DNA from 4 places in the Paenibacillus sp. 102 genome. Region 4 is predicted to be linked to each of the others. Evidence: riboswitches for the same ligand, from Rfam matches in the RefSeq annotation. Region 4 holds a riboswitch; each other region holds the start of a gene.
The links. A riboswitch is a leader RNA that binds a small molecule or an ion and turns the genes downstream of it on or off. The one in region 4 is predicted to bind S-adenosylmethionine.
Positions count from the first base shown of each region.

Region 1: linked by a shared signal. The riboswitch ahead of AAIE21_RS12725 (M20 family metallopeptidase) and the one ahead of AAIE21_RS19315 (PTS sugar transporter subunit IIA) in region 4 are both predicted to bind S-adenosylmethionine.
Region 2: linked by a shared signal. The riboswitch ahead of AAIE21_RS14410 (methionine ABC transporter ATP-binding protein) and the one ahead of AAIE21_RS19315 (PTS sugar transporter subunit IIA) in region 4 are both predicted to bind S-adenosylmethionine.
Region 3: linked by a shared signal. The riboswitch ahead of AAIE21_RS12655 (MetQ/NlpA family ABC transporter substrate-binding protein) and the one ahead of AAIE21_RS19315 (PTS sugar transporter subunit IIA) in region 4 are both predicted to bind S-adenosylmethionine.

Region 1 is NZ_JBCGHT010000004.1:114,429-119,314, reverse strand. It holds gene AAIE21_RS12730 (AAA domain-containing protein) at 1-2,237, shown strand, start outside; SAM riboswitch class I at 2,324-2,428, shown strand; gene AAIE21_RS12725 (M20 family metallopeptidase) at 2,521-3,723, shown strand; gene AAIE21_RS12720 (CotS family spore coat protein) at 3,967-4,886, opposite strand, start outside.
Region 2 is NZ_JBCGHT010000005.1:89,900-94,785, reverse strand. It holds gene AAIE21_RS14425 (toprim domain-containing protein) at 48-392, shown strand; gene AAIE21_RS14420 (thioredoxin family protein) at 396-704, shown strand; gene AAIE21_RS14415 (hypothetical protein) at 856-1,200, shown strand; SAM riboswitch class I at 1,326-1,435, shown strand; gene AAIE21_RS14410 (methionine ABC transporter ATP-binding protein) at 1,776-2,801, shown strand; gene AAIE21_RS14405 (methionine ABC transporter permease) at 2,794-3,459, shown strand; gene metQ (methionine ABC transporter substrate-binding lipoprotein MetQ) at 3,485-4,297, shown strand; gene metQ (methionine ABC transporter substrate-binding lipoprotein MetQ) at 4,426-4,886, shown strand, end outside.
Region 3 is NZ_JBCGHT010000004.1:100,953-105,838, reverse strand. It holds gene AAIE21_RS12675 (YjiH family protein) at 1-784, shown strand, start outside; gene AAIE21_RS12670 (GNAT family N-acetyltransferase) at 934-1,512, shown strand; gene AAIE21_RS12665 (GNAT family N-acetyltransferase) at 1,522-2,019, shown strand; gene AAIE21_RS12660 (YdcF family protein) at 2,358-2,987, shown strand; SAM riboswitch class I at 3,160-3,248, shown strand; gene AAIE21_RS12655 (MetQ/NlpA family ABC transporter substrate-binding protein) at 3,307-4,125, shown strand; gene AAIE21_RS12650 (acyl-CoA dehydrogenase family protein) at 4,139-4,886, shown strand, end outside.
Region 4 is NZ_JBCGHT010000010.1:31,064-35,949, forward strand. It holds gene treP (PTS system trehalose-specific EIIBC component) at 1-1,062, opposite strand, end outside; gene treR (trehalose operon repressor) at 1,210-1,920, opposite strand; SAM riboswitch class I at 2,053-2,159, shown strand; SAM riboswitch class I at 2,230-2,331, shown strand; gene AAIE21_RS19315 (PTS sugar transporter subunit IIA) at 2,434-2,892, shown strand; gene AAIE21_RS19320 (PTS sugar transporter subunit IIB) at 2,905-3,225, shown strand; gene AAIE21_RS19325 (PTS galactitol transporter subunit IIC) at 3,245-4,672, shown strand.

The sequences.
Region 1 (4,886 bases), on a different contig from region 4:
AAGAGTGGCACCAAGCGTTAGCATATGAAATTAAACATTGGAAAACGATAGGTGGTAGTAAGCTATCTATTATAAATGGTCGTTTTTTATATACAGATTATGAGAGTACAGTCTATGTATTTCAGCTTATTTCGGAAGTAAGCTTACCAGAGGGTACACCGATTCGAATTGAATTTGATGGTGAAGAAGCAACGGGAGAAGTGCTATCTGTACATGGATTAGAAATCGAATTGAAATTAAATGATTATATACAAGGTGAAATAAGAGAAGCTAGTTTATATAGTGAACCATGGCAGTTATTAGAACAATTACAAGAACGGTTGAAAGAAATACGAAAAGATAAACAAAAACGTCAGCGAGTAAAACGTCTTTTAGATGGAAAGAGTACACCAAAGCATATGGAGAAGATGAAAAATCCGAAGAATGAACTTGCGTATCGTTCTTTTTATAATAGGGCGACATATGTTTGGGGACCACCTGGAACAGGAAAGACTTATAACTTATCACGTATTATTTCGGCTCATTATCAAAAAGGAAAATCAGTGCTTGTACTTGCTCATAGTAATGCGGCAGTTGATGTATTAATGAGTGAAGTAACAAAGCAAATCGAAAAGAAAGAAAAGTGGACACCAGGAGAAATTGTCCGTTATGGATTTAGTCAACATGAACATATACGTAATCATGATACGTTGCTAGCTTCTAGACTAGTGGAAACGACGAATGGATCATGGGGAGAAGAGAAGCTTTATTTAGAAGAAATGCGCCAAGATCTTCGTCAAAAAATCTTATCGTATAAAGCGACTGCTTCTGATAAAAAGCGTATGCAAGAAATTGAAGGCGATCTTAGAAAACAAAGAGCGAAGATTAAAGAAGTGGAAAGAGAATATATTGAAAATGCACAAGTAATTGGTGCAACGTTATCCAAATGCGCAATTGATTCTCTTGTTTATGAACGAACATTTGACTTAGTTGTTGTAGATGAAGTGAGTATGGCGTATGTGCCGCAAATTGCATTAGCTGCTTCTCTTGGTAAGCGAATTGTCATTTGTGGTGACTTTTTACAGTTACCTCCGATTGCGATGGCAAATCATGAGCTTGTTAGAAAGTGGTTAGGGGAGGATATGTTTTATCATGCGGGGATTGTGCAGTCAGTAAATAGTTATGAAACACATCCGAATTTATTTATGCTGCAAGAACAAAGACGGATGCATGCGGATATATCTAAATTTACAAATTCATTTATTTATAAGAATAGGGTGTTCGATCATCCTTCTGTCTCGGCAAGACAAGAATTAGCGAAATTACAGCCATTTGCAAATGAAGCGACAGCTCTGTTCGATACAAGTTTGATGGGAGCTTATTCTTTAAAAGATGCAGCTTCTGGTTCGCGTTTTAATATTATGTCTGGTTTAGTTGCAATGCAGATGATTTTAATTGGATTATTAGATGGCGTTCAATCTATTGGAATTGTAACACCATACCGAGCGCAGTCCCGTTTCTTATCAACATGTATAAGAGAACTATTGCAAAAAACAAAGTACCGGAATACACCTGTTCTAGCAGCGACAGTTCATAAGTTCCAAGGATCTGAACGAGACATGATGATATTTGATACGGTAGATAGTTATCCCCAGGAACGTCCAGGTGTATTATTCTTCGATCATAAGAACCATCGTCTTGTAAACGTTGCAGTTACAAGGGCAAGAGGGAAGTTCATTCAGTTATCGGACTGTCAGTATATGCGGAAAAATCTTTCAAGAAAACAAGCGTTATCTCACTTAACTTCTCACATAGAAAGACATGGAAATGTATATGATCGTACAACATCACGTCCATTGTTAGAACGAAAAATTACAAAGCGTTTGAGATGGTTTATGCAAATGAATTTGGAAGAGACGAAAGCATTATTAAAAGATATTCTGTCAGCAAAACAAAAAATTATTATTTCGCTTCCAAGTACAAGACAGGTAGATAAAAGAGTATGGCAGGCATTAATGCGTACAGCGGCGCAAGTCACAATATATAGCGATGGACCCATTCCGTTGAAAAATGTAAGAGTACAAAGGCAAAATAAATCACTCCCATTTGTATGTATTGATGATGAAATCTTTTGGGTAGGTGCGCCGTTAACGTCGCAAATGATGTTTGAAGGAAGTCCAGAATTCCCTTATATATGTGCAAGACTGCAGGCACCTGAAACGATTGGCGTTTTAAAAGGGTTTTTAGATATTCGGTAAAATCAGATCGGAATTCCTTGACATTTAGTCGGAATAAAACTAGAATGAAAATAATTTAATATAATTTTATGAAAACAAAAACGATTTTCTTATCAAGAGAGGTAGAGGGACTGGCCCTATGAAGCCTCGGCAGCGGATTCAATATGAATACTGTGCCAATTCCAGCAAGTGAAAGACTTGAAAGATAAGAAAGAAGGCATTTTTGAATCTGTATTTTTCAAGCCTCTTTCTATCTTTTAGAAAGAGGTTTTTTTATGTGGAAATTTAAAGGAGGAATGGAGAAATGGGAACAACACAAGTAACGTCACATCGAAATATTATTGCTGAAAGTATAGAAAGAAATAAAGAAAAATACTTAAAAACAAGTCATGATATTCATGCGGATCCTGAAATTGGTAATCAAGAATTTTTTGCATCAAGAACATTAAGCTTATTACTAGGAAGTGCAGGTTTTCAACTGCAACACAATATAGCAGGACATGAAACAGGCTTTATTGCACGGAAAAGCTCAGGGAAACAAGGGCCTACAATTGCTTTTTTAGCAGAGTATGACGCTTTGCCCGGATTAGGTCATGCGTGTGGTCATAATTTAATTGGCACAATAAGTGTTGCGGCAGCGATTGCATTATCAGAAACAATTGAAGAAATTGGCGGTGAAATCGTTGTATTTGGGACACCAGCAGAAGAAGGTGGTCCAAATGGAAGTGCAAAAGCAAGTTATGTGAAGGCGGGTTTGTTTAACAATATTGATGCAGCGCTTATGATTCATCCAAGCGGAAAAACAGCAACAACAAGTCCATCACTAGCAGTTGATCCACTTGATTTTCATTTTTATGGAAAGGCTGCACATGCGGCAGCGTCACCAGAGGAAGGAATTAATGCATTAGATGCGATTATTCAGCTTTACAATGGGATTAATGCCCTTCGTCAACAACTTCCAGCAGATGTGAAAATTCATGGTGTCATTACTGAAGGCGGAAAGGCACCGAATATTATTCCAGATTACGCATCAGCTCGCTTTTTCATTCGAGCAGCAACACGTAAAAAATGTGCTGAAGTAACTGAAAAGGTACGAAATATTGCACAGGGATCCGCACTAGCAACAGGAACAACAGTAAAAATCAATCAGTTCCAAAATGAAATCGATGAATTATTAGTGACGAAAACATTTAATGAAGTGGTTGCGGAGGAATTAGAACTACTCGGGGAAAATGTAAATCGTAAAGAGAGACTGGGAATTGGTTCAACTGACGCAGGGAATGTGAGTCAAGTCGTACCAACGATTCATCCTTACATCAAAATTGGTCCAGATGATTTAATTGCTCATACAAATGAATTTAGAGAAGCAGCTTGTTCGGAACTTGGCGATAAAGCATTAATTACATCTGCAAAAGCGTTAGCGTATGCAGCATACCGATTAATTACAGAAGAAGGAACGCTTGCTCAAATTAAGGAAGAATTTAAAGAAACACAGCGGAATCAGTGATGTAGAAATATAATTGGTTAGACCTTGGTATTGAAAAAATGATAGTGAAAGGAGCCTGCTGTTTATTTAGTAGGCTCCTTATTTTTAGTTTCACTTCATCCTCTTATTTGACAAATATAATTAGATGTCAGAGTAAAGATAATAAATTATTGCTTATAAAGAAGTTTATTAATGGAAAGAGTAGGTGTTTGGATACAGTTATAATCTGTGGAAAATAGGATGACTAAATACTAGTATTAGATTTTAAAATTTCTCAATTAAAGTATTTAAAGCTTTAGATTTTATTCTCTCATATTCCATGGCTTCGGCAAGTTCATTAGGAAGAAGAGGCGATTTTCTAACATATCTTTCACGAATTACATCGTAAAGTTCATATGGAAATAGCATATCGATAAACATGATCTTTTTTTGTTCAGCTGTTAGAGGGGAAATTGATTCGTAAGCGTTAATCATAATATTAAATTGATCCTCATTCCAAACCCCCGTTGTATCTAATAAAGGGATAATCATTTTACGCAAATCACGAATTGGAAGATCAAAAGAAACGGTATCTAAATCAATTACCCAAATTTGATTGTTTGGATCAAGGAGAGAATTTCCTGTACCGTAATCTTGATGACACAGGTTAGGCGTTGTTTGTAATTGATTTGTCCAGGCTGTATATTCAGAATCTAATAGTCGCTGAAGTGTATGTTTTGCTTCTAGAATAAAAGGATCAATTTCAGCTAAGTACAATTGTGAAAATGGATCATCCTGAGTACTTGCAGCTAGGTTTTTCCAAATATCCATTTGTTGATATCTCTTAATATAATGGTTTGGCCAACGTCCGAGTTTTGTGAAAATAGGCACTCCTGGTGGCGGCTTGTAACCAATAGACGCAAGATGAAAGTCAGCTAACCCCTTCATAATCATTTCAAGGTCTTCTTGCATAGTAAGTTCGAAAGGTCTTCCCTCAATCCATTCGTATCCGACAAATAAAAATGGACCATGTTTTGTGTATAACTGATTATTTTTGTTAGGAATAATACTTGGAACACGCATTCCTTTTTTTGCAAGATAATCTTGTGCATGAATAGAAAATAACGCTTTCTTTTCTGGGCGATGAATTCTTTTTAAACACATAGGCCCATCCGGTGTATGAATTTTCCATACTAATGCAAGTT
Region 2 (4,886 bases), on a different contig from region 4:
ACTAAAGTAAGGGTGTTTTATAGTATATGGTGATCGGGTGATGACATATGGTCTATGTAGAGAAAGTCATTATTGTCGAAGGGAAATCAGATAGAAGAAAGATTGAATCTATTATTCGCGAACCAGTGGAAATTGTTTGTACAAATGGTACAATTGGTTTGTCGAAAATGGATGAACTCATTGATCAGTTTTTTGATAAAGAAGTGTATGTGCTAGTGGATGCTGATGCTGCAGGTGAAAAGCTTCGAAAACAATTTCGAAAAGAATTCCCGCAAGCCGAGCATATTTACATTGACCGTTCGTATCGTGAAGTAGCAACTGCTCCTTCGAATCATTTAGCGAACGTATTATGGGGAGCTGACATTGACGTTTATACAGAATATTTACGGTAAGGAATGATAGAAGTGATTGACTGGACAGGTGCTGAAGCTACAGTTCTAATAGCAGACAAAGAAAAAACAGTGTTATATGTATATACACCGATGTGCGGAACATGCCAATTAGCAAAGAAGATGTTAACGGTGGTAGAAGCGACTATATCTGAATTAGAAATAGGAATGCTAGATTTAAATTATGCGCCACATTTGGCACGAGAATATGCGATAGAAAGTGTACCTTGTTTACTTGTATTTGAAAGTGGGACACTTACGAAGAAAATATATGCTTTTCATTCGGTTGAATATTTATATACAGAATTACAGTAGGCGGCAAATTTTTTGTCGCCTCGACATATTTCTCGGGAAATGTGTCAGTGGCAGAGAAGTGATACGGTATTTGTCGAGAGAAAGTAACAGGATTGCTGTTTGAAAAGATGGAATGGTATTAGTAGAGAGTGATATGAAGGATGTGATTAGAATGGGATTATATTTGTTGCTTCAATCATTTGTAACGTATGCTAATAGCCAATACCATCTAGAACCGCTTCTTCGGCAAGGAGAAAAAACGATTAATTTTCGTTTGGGGGATGAGAGTTGCTCACTTCAAATTTCAAGAGAGTATATACAGCTTTTGAAGGAAGCAAGGGGATCAGAACGAATTGTTTGCTTTCAAGAGGATGATTTACGGCGATTAGTTACTGGAAATGTTCGGTTACAAACGCTCATAAATAATGGACATGTACATTATTCAGGAACATATCGTACGATGTTATTATTAGAATCGGTATTTCATATATGTAAGCCGATGCCAGTAGGCGCTTAATATTCTGAAGGTTCGTTTTTTGAGAATTTTTTTGTTGACATAGTGGATGTATATTGATACAATTCAAGTCATAAAATATAGACAATTTCATAAATTTCAAATCAGACGAAAATTTAATCTGATTTCTCTTATCAAGAGAGGTGGAGGGACTGAGCCCTGTGAAACCCGGCAACCGTCAACTAGTATGTTGAAATGGTGCCAATTCCTGCAAAGCAAATGCTTTGAGAGATGAGAGGAAGGGGTAATGTTGATATATGCATATAAACCTTTCTGCTCATTCTAAAAGCAGAAAGGTTTTTTTGTTGTTTGAATGAGGAGGACATTCGAATAATAAGAGGAGTTAATAAGAAATGTAGCTATAGCGACAGTTAGATTTAAGCAATTCTCACATCAAAAATAAAAAATTGTGGGAGTAAATTTAACGAGCTGCTTGCGCTTTTTATGAAATCCAGCTTCAGCGGCAAGCTCTTCGCGTCTAAGAACCTCCCGCACAGCACCTTTTGTGTGAGAGAACCTTAGCCGATCAGAGCTAAACGAGCCGCTTACGCTTTTTAAACAAAAAAGGGGTGAACATCATGATCTTATTAGAAAATGTAAAGAAAATATATAAATCAAAAAGCGGTGATGTCACTGCTGTAGATGATGCCAATTTGAAAATAGAAAAAGGCGAGATTTTTGGTGTTATCGGATATAGTGGCGCTGGTAAAAGTTCTTTAATTAGATTATTTAATCAATTAGAGAAACCAACTTCTGGACAGATTACGATAGCGAATCGTGTTATTTCAGCAATTACTGGAAATGAACTTCGAAAGGCAAGACAAGAAATTGGAATGATTTTTCAGCACTTTAATTTACTTTGGTCACGAACTGTGCGCGAAAATATTGCTTTTCCACTAGAGATTGCAGGGGTAGAGAAAGCGCAGCGAAAAAATCGTGTGGATGAATTAATCCGTCTTGTTGGATTAGAAGGAAGAGGAGATGCCTATCCATCTCAGTTAAGTGGTGGGCAAAAACAGCGCGTTGGGATTGCGAGAGCATTAGCGAATAATCCAAAAGTATTACTTTGTGATGAAGCAACATCAGCACTTGATCCAGAAACGACAGATCAAATTTTAGATTTACTATTAGATATTAATAAGCGCCTTGGTTTAACAATTGTACTCATTACACATGAAATGCATGTAATTCGCAAGATTTGTAATCGCGTTGCAGTAATGGAAAAAGGAAAAATTGTAGAAAGCGGTCCTGTACTAAATGTATTCCGTAACCCACAGCAGGAAATTACAAAGAGATTTGTACAGCAGTTAACGGATTCTGAAGATACAAATGAAACGATTGAGAGCTTATTAGAAAAATATCCAGATGGAAAAGTTATTCGTTTACAGTTTATTGGTGATTCTGTAGAGCGTCCGGTGCTTCAAAGATTAATGAGACGCGAGGATATTGAAGTGAGTGTTTTGCAAGGCAATATCGCTCAAACAAACAATGGATCTTACGGGAACTTAGTTGTTCACTTAAATGGTTCAGAAGCAGCAATCCAGCAAGCGATAGCAGGAATTCATCAAGAGCAAGTAGAGCTGGAGGTGATTGCACATGGATAAATTACTCACAAACGTGGATTGGAATCAAATGTTAGAAGCAACAGGTGAAACATTATATATGACAGCAATCGCAGCGCTTGCCACATTTATTTTCGGTCTTATTTTAGGATTATTACTCTTTATGACATCTAAAGATAACTTGTGGGAAAACAAAGCGATTCACACTGTAATTGGAGCATTTGTAAATATTTTTCGTTCCATTCCATTTATCATTTTAATTATTTTATTAATTCCATTTTCGAAGCTTTTGCTTGGAACTATGCTTGGGGCAAGTGCAGCATTGCCAGCTTTAATTATTGGGGCAGCACCATTTTATGCAAGAATGGTTGAAATCGCACTTCGCGAGATTGATAAAGGTGTGATTGAAGCTTCAAAAGCAATGGGAGCAAAAACGAGCACGATTATTTGGAAAGTATTGATTCCAGAATCATTGCCAGCACTTGTATCTGGTATTACAGTAACGACAATTGCGCTTGTAGGATATACAGCAATGGCTGGTGTTGTCGGTGCTGGAGGTCTTGGAACACTTGCTTATTTAGATGGATTTCAGCGCGGACATAACGATGTGACATTCGTTGCGACGATTTGTGTATTACTCGTTGTTTTCTTGATTCAGTTTATTGGAGATCTTGTTACAGCTCGAATTGATAAACGATAAATAAAAGGGGAAGGGTGTTTATAACATGAAAAAATTATTACTTACAGCACTTATTACAACGTCAATTTTTGGGCTAACTGCTTGTGGTGGGAAAGATAAAGATGAAAAAAAACTTGTTGTCGGAGCTTCTAATGTACCGCACGCTGAGATTTTAGAGAAAGCAAAACCGTTACTTGAGAAAAAAGGTATCCAATTGGACATCAAACCATTTCAAGATTATGTACTGCCAAATAAATCTTTAGCAGATAAAGAGTTAGATGCGAATTACTTCCAGCATATTCCGTATTTAGAGAAAGAGATTAAAGATAAGGGCTATAAGTTTGAAGTGGCAGGGAAAATTCATTTAGAACCAATCGGTGTCTATTCTCAAAAATATAAAAGTTTAAAAGAGCTTCCAAACGGAGCGACAATTATTATGAGTAACTCTGTTGCTGACCATGGACGTGGTTTAGCGATTTTACAAAAAGAGGGCGTTTTAAAAATTAAAGATGGTGTAGACCCTGTTAAAGCGACTACAAAAGATATTGCGGAAAATCCAAAAAATTTGAAGTTTAAAACAGATATTGAGCCTGGCTTATTGCCACAAGTGTATAACAATAAAGAAGGCGATGCGGTTTTAATTAACTCAAACTATGCGATTGACGCAAAATTAAGCCCAGAGAAAGATGCGATTGCGATCGAAGGAAACGATTCTCCGTATGCAAACGTAGTTGCGGTTCGTAAAGGTGATAAGGACAAAAAAGAAATTAAAGCACTTGTAGAAGTGTTACATTCTAAAGAGATTGAGGACTTTATTAATAAAGAATATAAAGGGGCAGTTGTTCCTGTGAAAGAATAATTGTTTTTCATAAGGGCTGGTAAATGCCAGCTCTTATTTTTCCTTTGGGAAATAAGAAATCGAATGATAAGAAAAAGATCCGTATACGATATTTATTCTGAAAATTACAAAAAAGAAGGTGCCGTCATATGAAGAAAATCATACTATCAGTTTTTATAACAATATTTGTACTTGCGTTAGCAGCTTGCGGTGGGAAAGATGAAAGTACACTCGTTGTTGGAGCTTCTAACGTGCCGCATGCTGTTATTTTAGAAAAAGCACAGCCAATATTAGAGAAAAAAGGAATCAAACTAAAAATTAAAACATTCCAAGATTATGTGTTACCTAATAAAGCGTTAGCCGATAAAGACATTGATGCCAACTATTTTCAACACATTCCTTATTTAGATAAGGAGATCGAGGAAAAGGGATATAAAATTGTAAATGCAGGGAAAATCCATTTAGAGCCAATGGGAATCTATTCTAAAAAATATAAAAGTTTAAAAGACCTTCCGGATGGTGGGACTGTTATTATGAGTAATAACGTAGCGGAACGCGGCCGTATGCTTGCATTATTGCAAAAAGGTGGCGTCATTAAACTGAAAGATGG
Region 3 (4,886 bases), on a different contig from region 4:
TGTGGGGAGTTATTCGCTTGCCTTATTAATTACGAACCGTGTGTATAAAGAGGGGAAGTATACAATTAAAGAAGCTGCCATTATTGCGACAGGCTTTTCAACGGTTTCGGCAACATTTATGATTATCATCGCTAAAACGTTAAACATTATGCACTTATGGAATTTGTATTTTTGGACCACACTTATCGTAACATTCATTGTAACCGCTATCACCGTAAGAATCCCACCACTACGAACAAAACCAGATACATATATTACTAAAGAAGGTTTTCCAGAACCAGTTTATAAAGAGAAGATGTTAGAGCGCGCTTGGGAAGATGCGTTAGAAGTATCGAAATCGGCACCAAGTGTGATGAAAAATATTTTGGTTAATCTAAAAGATGGATTCATTATGACGATGGGGATTTTGCCATCCATTATGTCTGTTGGATTAATCGGTATTTTACTTGCAAAGTATACACCGGTATTTGATTGGATTAGTTACATATTCTATCCGTTTACATGGTTGATGCAGCTCCCAGAAGCAGAACTAGCCGCGAAAGCAGTATCAGTTGGAATTGCTGAAATGTTTTTACCATCATTACTTGTTGTGAGTGCACCGCTTGTAACTAAGTTTGTGATTGCGGTTGTATCCGTATCATCTATTTTATTTTTTTCAGCATCGATTCCATGTATTTTGTCTACAGATATTCCGTTAAAAGTTTCCGAACTTATTATTTTGTATGTGCAAAGAACAATTTTAACATTGGTGATTATTACGCCAATTGCATATGTTTTGCTTTAAGGGAAAAAGGCTCGCTTATGCTATAAAAGTGAGTCTTTTTTTCTGTATTATTGGATTTAAAGTGATAGAAAATAAAATTTAGAATATTTTGTTATATGTTACGTGGCAAACTATAATATAGCTAGGTACATAGAAAAGGAGATTTGTTTATGGAAATAATAAACGAAAGAGCGATGCTACGATTAATGGGTGCAAATGATGTAGAAAAATTATTTGCTATTGTGGAAGGAAATAAAGAAATATGGACGTATTTAATAGCTAAAATGGACAACTATCAAGATATGGAGCGATATGTTGAAACCGCAGTAAAACGATATAAAAAGGGAACGGATTTACCATTTGTTGTGATAAATCAAAAGACGAATGAAGTTGTCGGCAGTACACGTTTGTACAATATATCAACAGAAAGCAAGACTGCCGAGCTTGGTCAAACATGGTATCATCCGAGTGTACAGAGAACGAGTATAAATACGGAATGTAAGTACATGTTATTGCAATATGCGTTTGAAAAATTAAAGATGCTGCGCGTGCAAATAAAGACAGATTTGCGAAATGAAAAAGCGCAGCGAGCAATTGAAAGGCTAGGTGCAGTAAAAGAAGGAGTATTACGAAATGAAAGAAAGTTACCGAGTGGCTATGTAAGGGATGCGGTAGTATATAGCATCATTTTGAGTGAGTGGCCAGTAGTGAAAGAGCAACTACTGAAAAAAATGGATTTACATAAATAGGAGGTTTACATGATAAATATTGAAACAAAGCGACTAAAGATGATTCCCTTTACATTAGAACTTGTCGAGGCAACGATAAAAGGAAGAGAAGAGTTGCAGGAAATCATACCATATAAAGTATCTTTAGACTGGCCAATGCCTGATTATAAAGATATTTTGCCGTGGATTGCGGAAGGTTTACGGAAAAATCCAAAGCAAAGTAAGTGGAGTGGACTCATTATTCATAAGGAAGATAATGCAATTATTGGTGATATGGGTTGTAAAGGTGCACCTGATTCAACTGGTACAGTTGAGATTGGATATAGTATCGTATCAGATTATCAAGGAAATGGTTATGCGACTGAGATGGCGAGAGCTTTTGTAGAGTGGCTTAAGCAGAATGAGGAAGTAAAAACGATTAAAGCAGATTGCTTAACGAGTAATGTTGCTTCAAGTAGAGTGTTAGAAAAAGCAGGCTTTACATGTGCACTTGAGGAGCAACATATGAAATATTGGATTATAAAGTAGATAGAAAAAAGAGGTTCGTTTCTATGAAATTAGGAAAATCTCTTCTTTTTTTCTTACAAAATGATAACTTCTTTTATATACTTTTGTTTCATCATTCCCTTCTGTGAAGAAATTCGTTACAATAGAGTTGTATGAGAAATTTGTACATAAATCAAATTCATAAAGTATGAACCGCAAATAATAGTAAATTAAAAATCCTCTATTTGAATGAAAACCCTTTATAGCACGAATCAATTGTTGAGAAAAGTGCCTTCTTTCAAATAAACTCAAATATAATGATTCAAAAAAGATCATTTTAAATTAATAGAAGTATGGATGATGCACGGAGGCTAGTACAAATGAAACAAAATAAGAAAAGTAAAAAAAGAAGAATCTTGCAAGTGTTCTTGCTTATGATTAGTTCTATGATTCTATTTGTAAGTTATGTAGCTTACGATATTTGGAGTTATCGCTTTAAAACAGACGAGGTACCTACAGATGCTGCTGTTGTACTAGGAGCGGCGTCTTGGAACGGAAAGCCGTCTCCTGTATTTCGCGAAAGAATCAATCATGCGATTTCCTTGTATAAGAATGGAAGTATTAAAAAAATTATTTTTACAGGTGGTACCAAATTTGAAGCGGAGCAAGAAGAAGCACGTACTGCAAAAGCGTATGCAATAAAACATAACGTAAAGGATGAAGATATATTAATTGAAACACAGTCGCGTTTTACAGAAGATAATTTAAAGAATGCGAAACAGGTCGGAATTGATAATGGCTTACATACATACACGATTGTAAGTGATCCTCTTCATATGAAGCGAGCGATGAAAATAGCGAAGCATATTGGGATGGATGCATATGCATCACCAACGCCAACATCAGCATATAAAACATTAGATACAGAAATTCCGTTCTTTTTTAAAGAATTATGTTCTTATATTGGGTATGTTGCATCGTTACCTTTACGTATGCTGAAAGGTGATTAAACAAGTAAGAGAAAGGATAGATAAGGCAGAACTACTCTGCCTTATCTATCCTTTTTGTTATGTGAATATGTTGTAATTTTCCTATAACTTTACAAATTATAGAAAATTTTTATAATAAAAGCCTTGTATTTTCATCGGAATAGTGACACAATAGAGAACATAATAAAATATAATCTTATCGAGAGAAGTGGAGGGAACGGCCCGATGAAGCTTCAGCAACCTATCTGTAATAAAAAGGTGCTAATTCCGAGTAGATAAGAAGGAAAAGAGATGACAACCTTCTTATATGTAAGGTTGTTTTTTAGTAGGAGGAGAAGGGATGAAGCGTTTATTTTTTGCACTTGTAAGTATTGTATGTAGTTTATTTATCATTACTGGTTGTACGCAGACATCAGGGGGCAATCAAAAAGAGATTCGTTTAGGCTTTACACCTGGTCCATATAGCGATCAAGTGAAAAAAGCAGTACAACCGTACTTAGAGAAAAAGGGATACAAAATTAAAATTGTTGAGTTTAATTCGCCAAACGAAACAAATCCTGCATTAACGAATAAGGATATTGATGCAAATATATTTCAAAGTACTGCTTTTATGAAGTCTTACGCAAAAGAAAATAATGCGAAAATTTCAAGTATTATTCAAGTTCCATCAGCACCTCAAGGTGTATACTCTGAAAAACATAAATCATTAGATGATTTGAAAGATGGAATGAAGATTGGGGTACCCAATGATCCAGTTAATTTAGAACGGGCATTACGTATTTTAGAAGAGATTGGCTGGGTGAAATTAAAAGGAAATGTAAATATTTTAACAATCTCTGAAAAAGACATAACGTTTAAAAAGAAAGATTTCAAATTAGTACCGCTCGAATCACCACAAATCCCAAGGGCAATGAAAGATTTAGATTACGGCATTATTAACGGAAATCTTGTCATTTCATCTGGACATAAGTTAAAAGAAGCATTGGAATTAGAAAAAACACCTCCGCAACACAGAATTATTGTTACTGTTCGTGATGAAGATAAAGAAAAACAATTTGCGAAAGACTTAATTGAAGCGTACCATTCACCAGAATTTAAAAAGATGATTCAATCTGAAGAACAATTTGAAGGATTCGTACTTCCTGATTACTTAAAGTAAAGGAGATCTTGATATGACATTATCATTTATAGAAACAGAAGAACAAGTTCTCGTATTGGAGAAGATAAAGGAATTAATTCCGCAGTTTGCAGGAAGGGAACATCAACTGAGTGAACTCGGATCTTTTCCTTTTGAAAATATTAAAGAGTTGCAGCATATCGGTTATACGAAGTTAACATTACCAAAAGATGTCGGAGGAAAGGCAATTTCGCTATATGACTTTGTTTTATTTCAAGAAAAGATTGCAGAGGGAGACGGAGCAACAGCTTTATCAATTGGCTGGCACCTTGGGATTGTGAAGGAACTTGCTGAAAATCGTTCATGGAAACCCGATATGTTCGCTTGGTTTTGTGACGAAGTAAAAAAAGGCGCTCTTTTTAACAGAGCGGCAACGGAACCAAAAACAGGGAGTCCAACGCGAGGCGGAAAACCAGAAACGTTAGCTGTACAAAAAGGTGATAAATGGATTATAAACGGGAGAAAGACTTTTACAACGATGGCACCTGTACTCGATTATTTCATTATTTCAGCGAGTATTGAAGGAAGAGAAGAGATTGGGGAATTTGTAATTCCAAGACATGAAAAGGGTGTGTTTATTGAGGAGACTTGGGATAGTGTTGCGATGCGCGGAACCGCTAGCCACGATCTTGTACTGCAGAATGTTGAAATCCCGAATAAATTTTTTACAGATGTAAAAGGTTCGAAGTCGAAACCGAAAGGAATTGGATGGTTACTTCATATACCAGCATGCTATTTGGGAA
Region 4 (4,886 bases):
TGCAATCATTGGCCAAATGAATGTGCCGCCATTTTGCGCGATTAACTGTAAATCAATCGCAATAAACATATGATGCATACCTGTAATTACGAGTGGTGCATATAATGCGCCAAATAATACTGCGCCAAGTGCAGGAACTGTTTCATATACACCAACTAAACCAGCTGTTAATAAATCACCAATATGACGTGTAACTGGACCGATAACTCCTAACGCTAATACACCAGTCACAACGACTGTTGTAATCGGTACGACTAATAATTGAATTGCATTTGGCACACGTTTCTTAAGGAAAATTTCAACTTTACTTAATACAAATGCTGCTGCTAAAATCGGTAAAATTTGTCCTTGGTATCCTACTTTTTCAATTTGGAACAATCCTAAAATATTAAAGTACTCAATTTTTTGTCCATCTAGTCCTGCCGATGCTTTTCCATAATTCCATGCATTTAATAAATCAGGATGTACAAGCATTAACCCCATTACAATCCCGAGTATTGGACTGCCGCCGAAACGTTTTGTCGCAGACCAACCAACAAGTGCTGGTAAGAATACAAATGCGGTATTTGCCATCATATTAATTAAATCCCATAGCCCGCCTAAGTTTGGATATACTTCTAATAAATTCTTCCCTTCAAAAAATAAATCTTTCGCTCCTAATAAATTATTAATCCCCATAAGTAAACCGGCTGTAACAATTGCTGGTAAAATCGGCATAAATACATCAGAAAATACCTTTACAAATTTTTGCATCGGATTTAATTTTTGATTTCCCGAATCCTTCACATCCGCTACTGTCGATTCCTTCATATCTGCAAGCGTTATCAATTCTGCATATACTCGATCTACATCTCCTGGACCAATAACAATTTGAAATATACCAGCGTTATGAAACGCTCCTTTTACTAATGAAACCGCTTGTAATTTATCGTTATCTATTTTACTTTCATCCTTTAAAGCGATACGAAGCCTTGTTACACAATGTGCTGCTTGTTCAATATTTTCTTTACCACCAATATAATTCAGCACTTCTTGTGCTGTTTGACGATAATCTTTCCCCATATCCCGTCCCTCTTTTCTTTTTTTGATACCGTTTACAATTACATATTAACTCGTATATATAAGTTAGTCAACACTCGTATGTACGAGTTTGTATTATTTTTTATCGAAATACACAAAAAGAGATGAAACATCTATCGTTTCATCTCTTTATTTTCTCCGCGCCACATCTGAAAAATGAAAAATATCAAGTCGGTGGCGTGATTCTGTATATTCAAACTGACTACCATCATAAAGATGAGTAAAGTTTTTCACAACAACAACATAATCTGTTCCATTTAAATCTAAATACTTCCGATCATCATCTGTGCAAGGTTGCACTTCGATAACGCGATGTGAATAACTAATATGTAATTCTAATACTTTCTCAATGTATTTATAAATCGACTTCTCAGCAATGTCTTTTGTTAATTCAGGGATATATTCAGATACAAAATAGTTTACATCTAAAATTACATTTTCCCCATCAATATTTCGAACACGTTTAATATGATCTACCTGCGTTTTCGCCTTCACATTTAATAATTTTGCTATTTCTTTCGGTGCTGACAATTGCTCCATCTCTACCACATTTGTTATACATTGACGCCCTAATCGTTCATTCTCCTCTTGAAAACTCACAATACCACCAAAATTAAATTCAATGTTTTTTCGTTTTAAAACGAAAACGCCTTTACCATGAATTTTCTGTACATATCCACGTTCCTGTAATAAATCAACAGCTTTTCTTACCGTCCCACGGCTCGCTTCATACTGCTTCATCAATTCTGTTTCAGATGGAATTTTACATCCCTCTGTTAACTTACGATTATCAATGGAATCACTTATCTCCGTATAAATCTGCTCATACTTACTCATCATTTTGAATATCCCCTTGTCACCTTCTATTTCTACTTGTATTATAGCATGACAGAAAATTAGTTTTTCCTCTTGATTATTTTACACATTAACCCTATAATATTTACATATTTCACAAAAATCATAATTTATAAACTCTTATCAAGAGAGGTGGAGGGATCGGCCCTATGAAACCTCGGCAACCCCTATTTTATTTAGGTAGGTGCCAATTCCTTTAGAATCTAAATTCTAAAAGATAAGAAGAAGCGATATTGTATATTTCAAAGCCTTCTTCTTGTAAAGTAGGCTTTTTTATTATTTTCATACTTTTACTCCTTATCAAGAGAGGTGGAGGGACCGGCCCTACGAAACCTCGGCAACCCCTATTTTATTAGGAAGGTGCTAATTCCTGCGTTTAAAGGCGACAGATAAGGTGATGATTTTCTAATCAAAGTAATCATCCCTTTCTTCGCATAGAAAGGGGTGATTTTTTTATTACTACACACTAAATTACAACTAGGGAGGAGACGAAGTTATTTGGATATTTTCCACGAACAGTTTATTTACCCAAAACTTTCAGATACAACATTTAAAGAAATTTTAGAAAAGGTTTCCACCGACTTACTTATGAAGGGATTTGTAAAAGAAAGCTTCTCACAAGCTGTGCTAGAACGAGAAATGCATCATCCAACAGGTCTTCCTACTGAAAAAATTGGGGTAGCCATCCCTCATACAGATCCTTCACATATTACACAATCTGTCATCAGTGTAATTACATTAGAAACACCTATCCCTTTTACTCTTATGGGGAGTTTGGAAAAAGAAACAACAAATGTGCAAGTTCTTTTCTTACTTGCGCTACAAGATGGTAGGCAACACATTCAAATACTTAAAGAAATTATGAAACTTATTCAACATCCACAGCTGCTGCAACAACTAGCTACTGCGTCTACAAAATCAGAGATTATAGAATCTATTTCTACTCTTACTATTTAAGGAGGAAAAAACATGAGAATATTTCACATTTTAACAGTTTGCGGTTCAGGGACAGTAAGCTCAACTATGGTTTCAGAAAAGCTAAAAGAGGCTTTAAGTGAGGATCATATTACAATTACAACAACTGAGGTAAAACCTACACAAGTCGAACAATTTTTAGAAGAAAGACAATATGATTTTATTGCTTATACTACACCTATCCCTCAAGGTCTCTCTATTCCAGCGATTAATGCTGTTGGATTTTTAACTGGTTTTGATGAAGAAAGTTTTTTAGAAGAAGTAAAACAAGTTATTCATAACATTTTAAAACAAGAAGACATTATAAATTCATAAGACGGGTGGATTGATACAAATGGAACTAGAATTTCTTAAGAAGATTTTTGATACATTTGGCGCATCCGTTTTTGTGCCAATTGTTATTTTTATAATCGCGATCGCTTTAAAGGTAAATCGTAAAAAAGCTTTTTATTCTGCTTTATATGCAGGTATTGGCTTACAAGGATTCACTCTTTTACTAAATGCTTATATCCCTATTATTATGCCTGTTGTTCAAAATATGGTGAAAAGTACAGGAGTCAGCCTCCCTGTATTTGATATCGGATGGCAAGCTAGCTCAATTGTTGCCTATTCTACGGAAGTCGGGATGATCTTTGTAGGTCTCGCACTATTGCTGCAAGTTGGATTATTCCTACTTAAATGGACGAATATTTTCCAACCAGGAGATTTATGGAACAATTATTCCTATATGGTATGGGGTTCCATGATTTATTTAGTTACAAGTAATTTATGGCTAGCTTTAGCTTGCATGATTACACTTAATCTGTATAGCCTTCTTTTCGCAGAATTATTGTCCAAAAGATGGTCTACATATTTTCAATACCCGCGTTGTGCGATTTTACAGTTACATCATGTTGGGAGCATTCCCTTTGCGATTGGACTAAACAGCCTGCTAACAAAGTTCGGTGTTGGAAAAGTAAATGCTAACCCCGAAGTATTAAAGAAAAAATTAGGATTATTTGGAGAACCCATTTTTCTAGGACTATTTCTCGGTGTTTGTATCGGAATATTAGGAAATTTCCATTCTCTTCATACATTAAAAGCATGGGGACAAATTACTACTGTCGGGATCTCAACTGCCGCTATTATGACTATTTTCCCAAAGGTTTCGGGGATTTTTGCTCAAGCATTTTTACCCCTTACAGAGTCAGCGAAAAAAAATATTAACAAAGATAAAAATAAATCCCGAGATTGGTATTTAGGTGTAAATGATGCAATGGGATATGGTGAAACTGCAACATTAACAACTGGTATTTTACTCATTCCAATCATGGTTGTATTAGCATTAATTTTACCCGGAAATGAAGTCCTTCCTATTGTCGATTTAATTGCGCTCCCTTACATGGTTCAAGGAATAGTAGCGATTACAAATGGAAATATTTTTAAATCAATTCTAATTGGTGCAATTTGGTTTAGCTTAGGTCTTTATATGGCAACGTACACCGCACCTATCTTTACAGAAGTTGCACAACAAGTTGGAGTAACCATTCCGGCAGGTGTCCTTCTGATTACAAGTTTCGGAATTCTTACATCACCTGTAACAGGACTAATCTTTTTAGCATTTTTATCAAAATCTCCTTTTTGGATTGGCGGTATACTACTTCTTTATCTTGTCACATATGTATTCTTTAGAAAATACAAACCAAGTATTCAAAACTACTTAGAGCACGCCAATGATTTGCCTTTGCAAAAATCTGTGCATGGAAGACAAGTAAAAATATAATGATAGCTTCCAAATAGTAGTATAAATCTATATTGATTTTTCAATATATAAAGTGAAACTTCCATCAGTGTAGGGTCTTCATCCCCCACTGATGGTTAGTTAAACCAATCGGTCTTTTACGGGTAGTTATCCCCTACCTATCCTCCACTTGTTTTCTCCTTATGTTTTACATGGCATGGGGTAAAAAAAGGATGTGACTGCTTCTACGCATAAC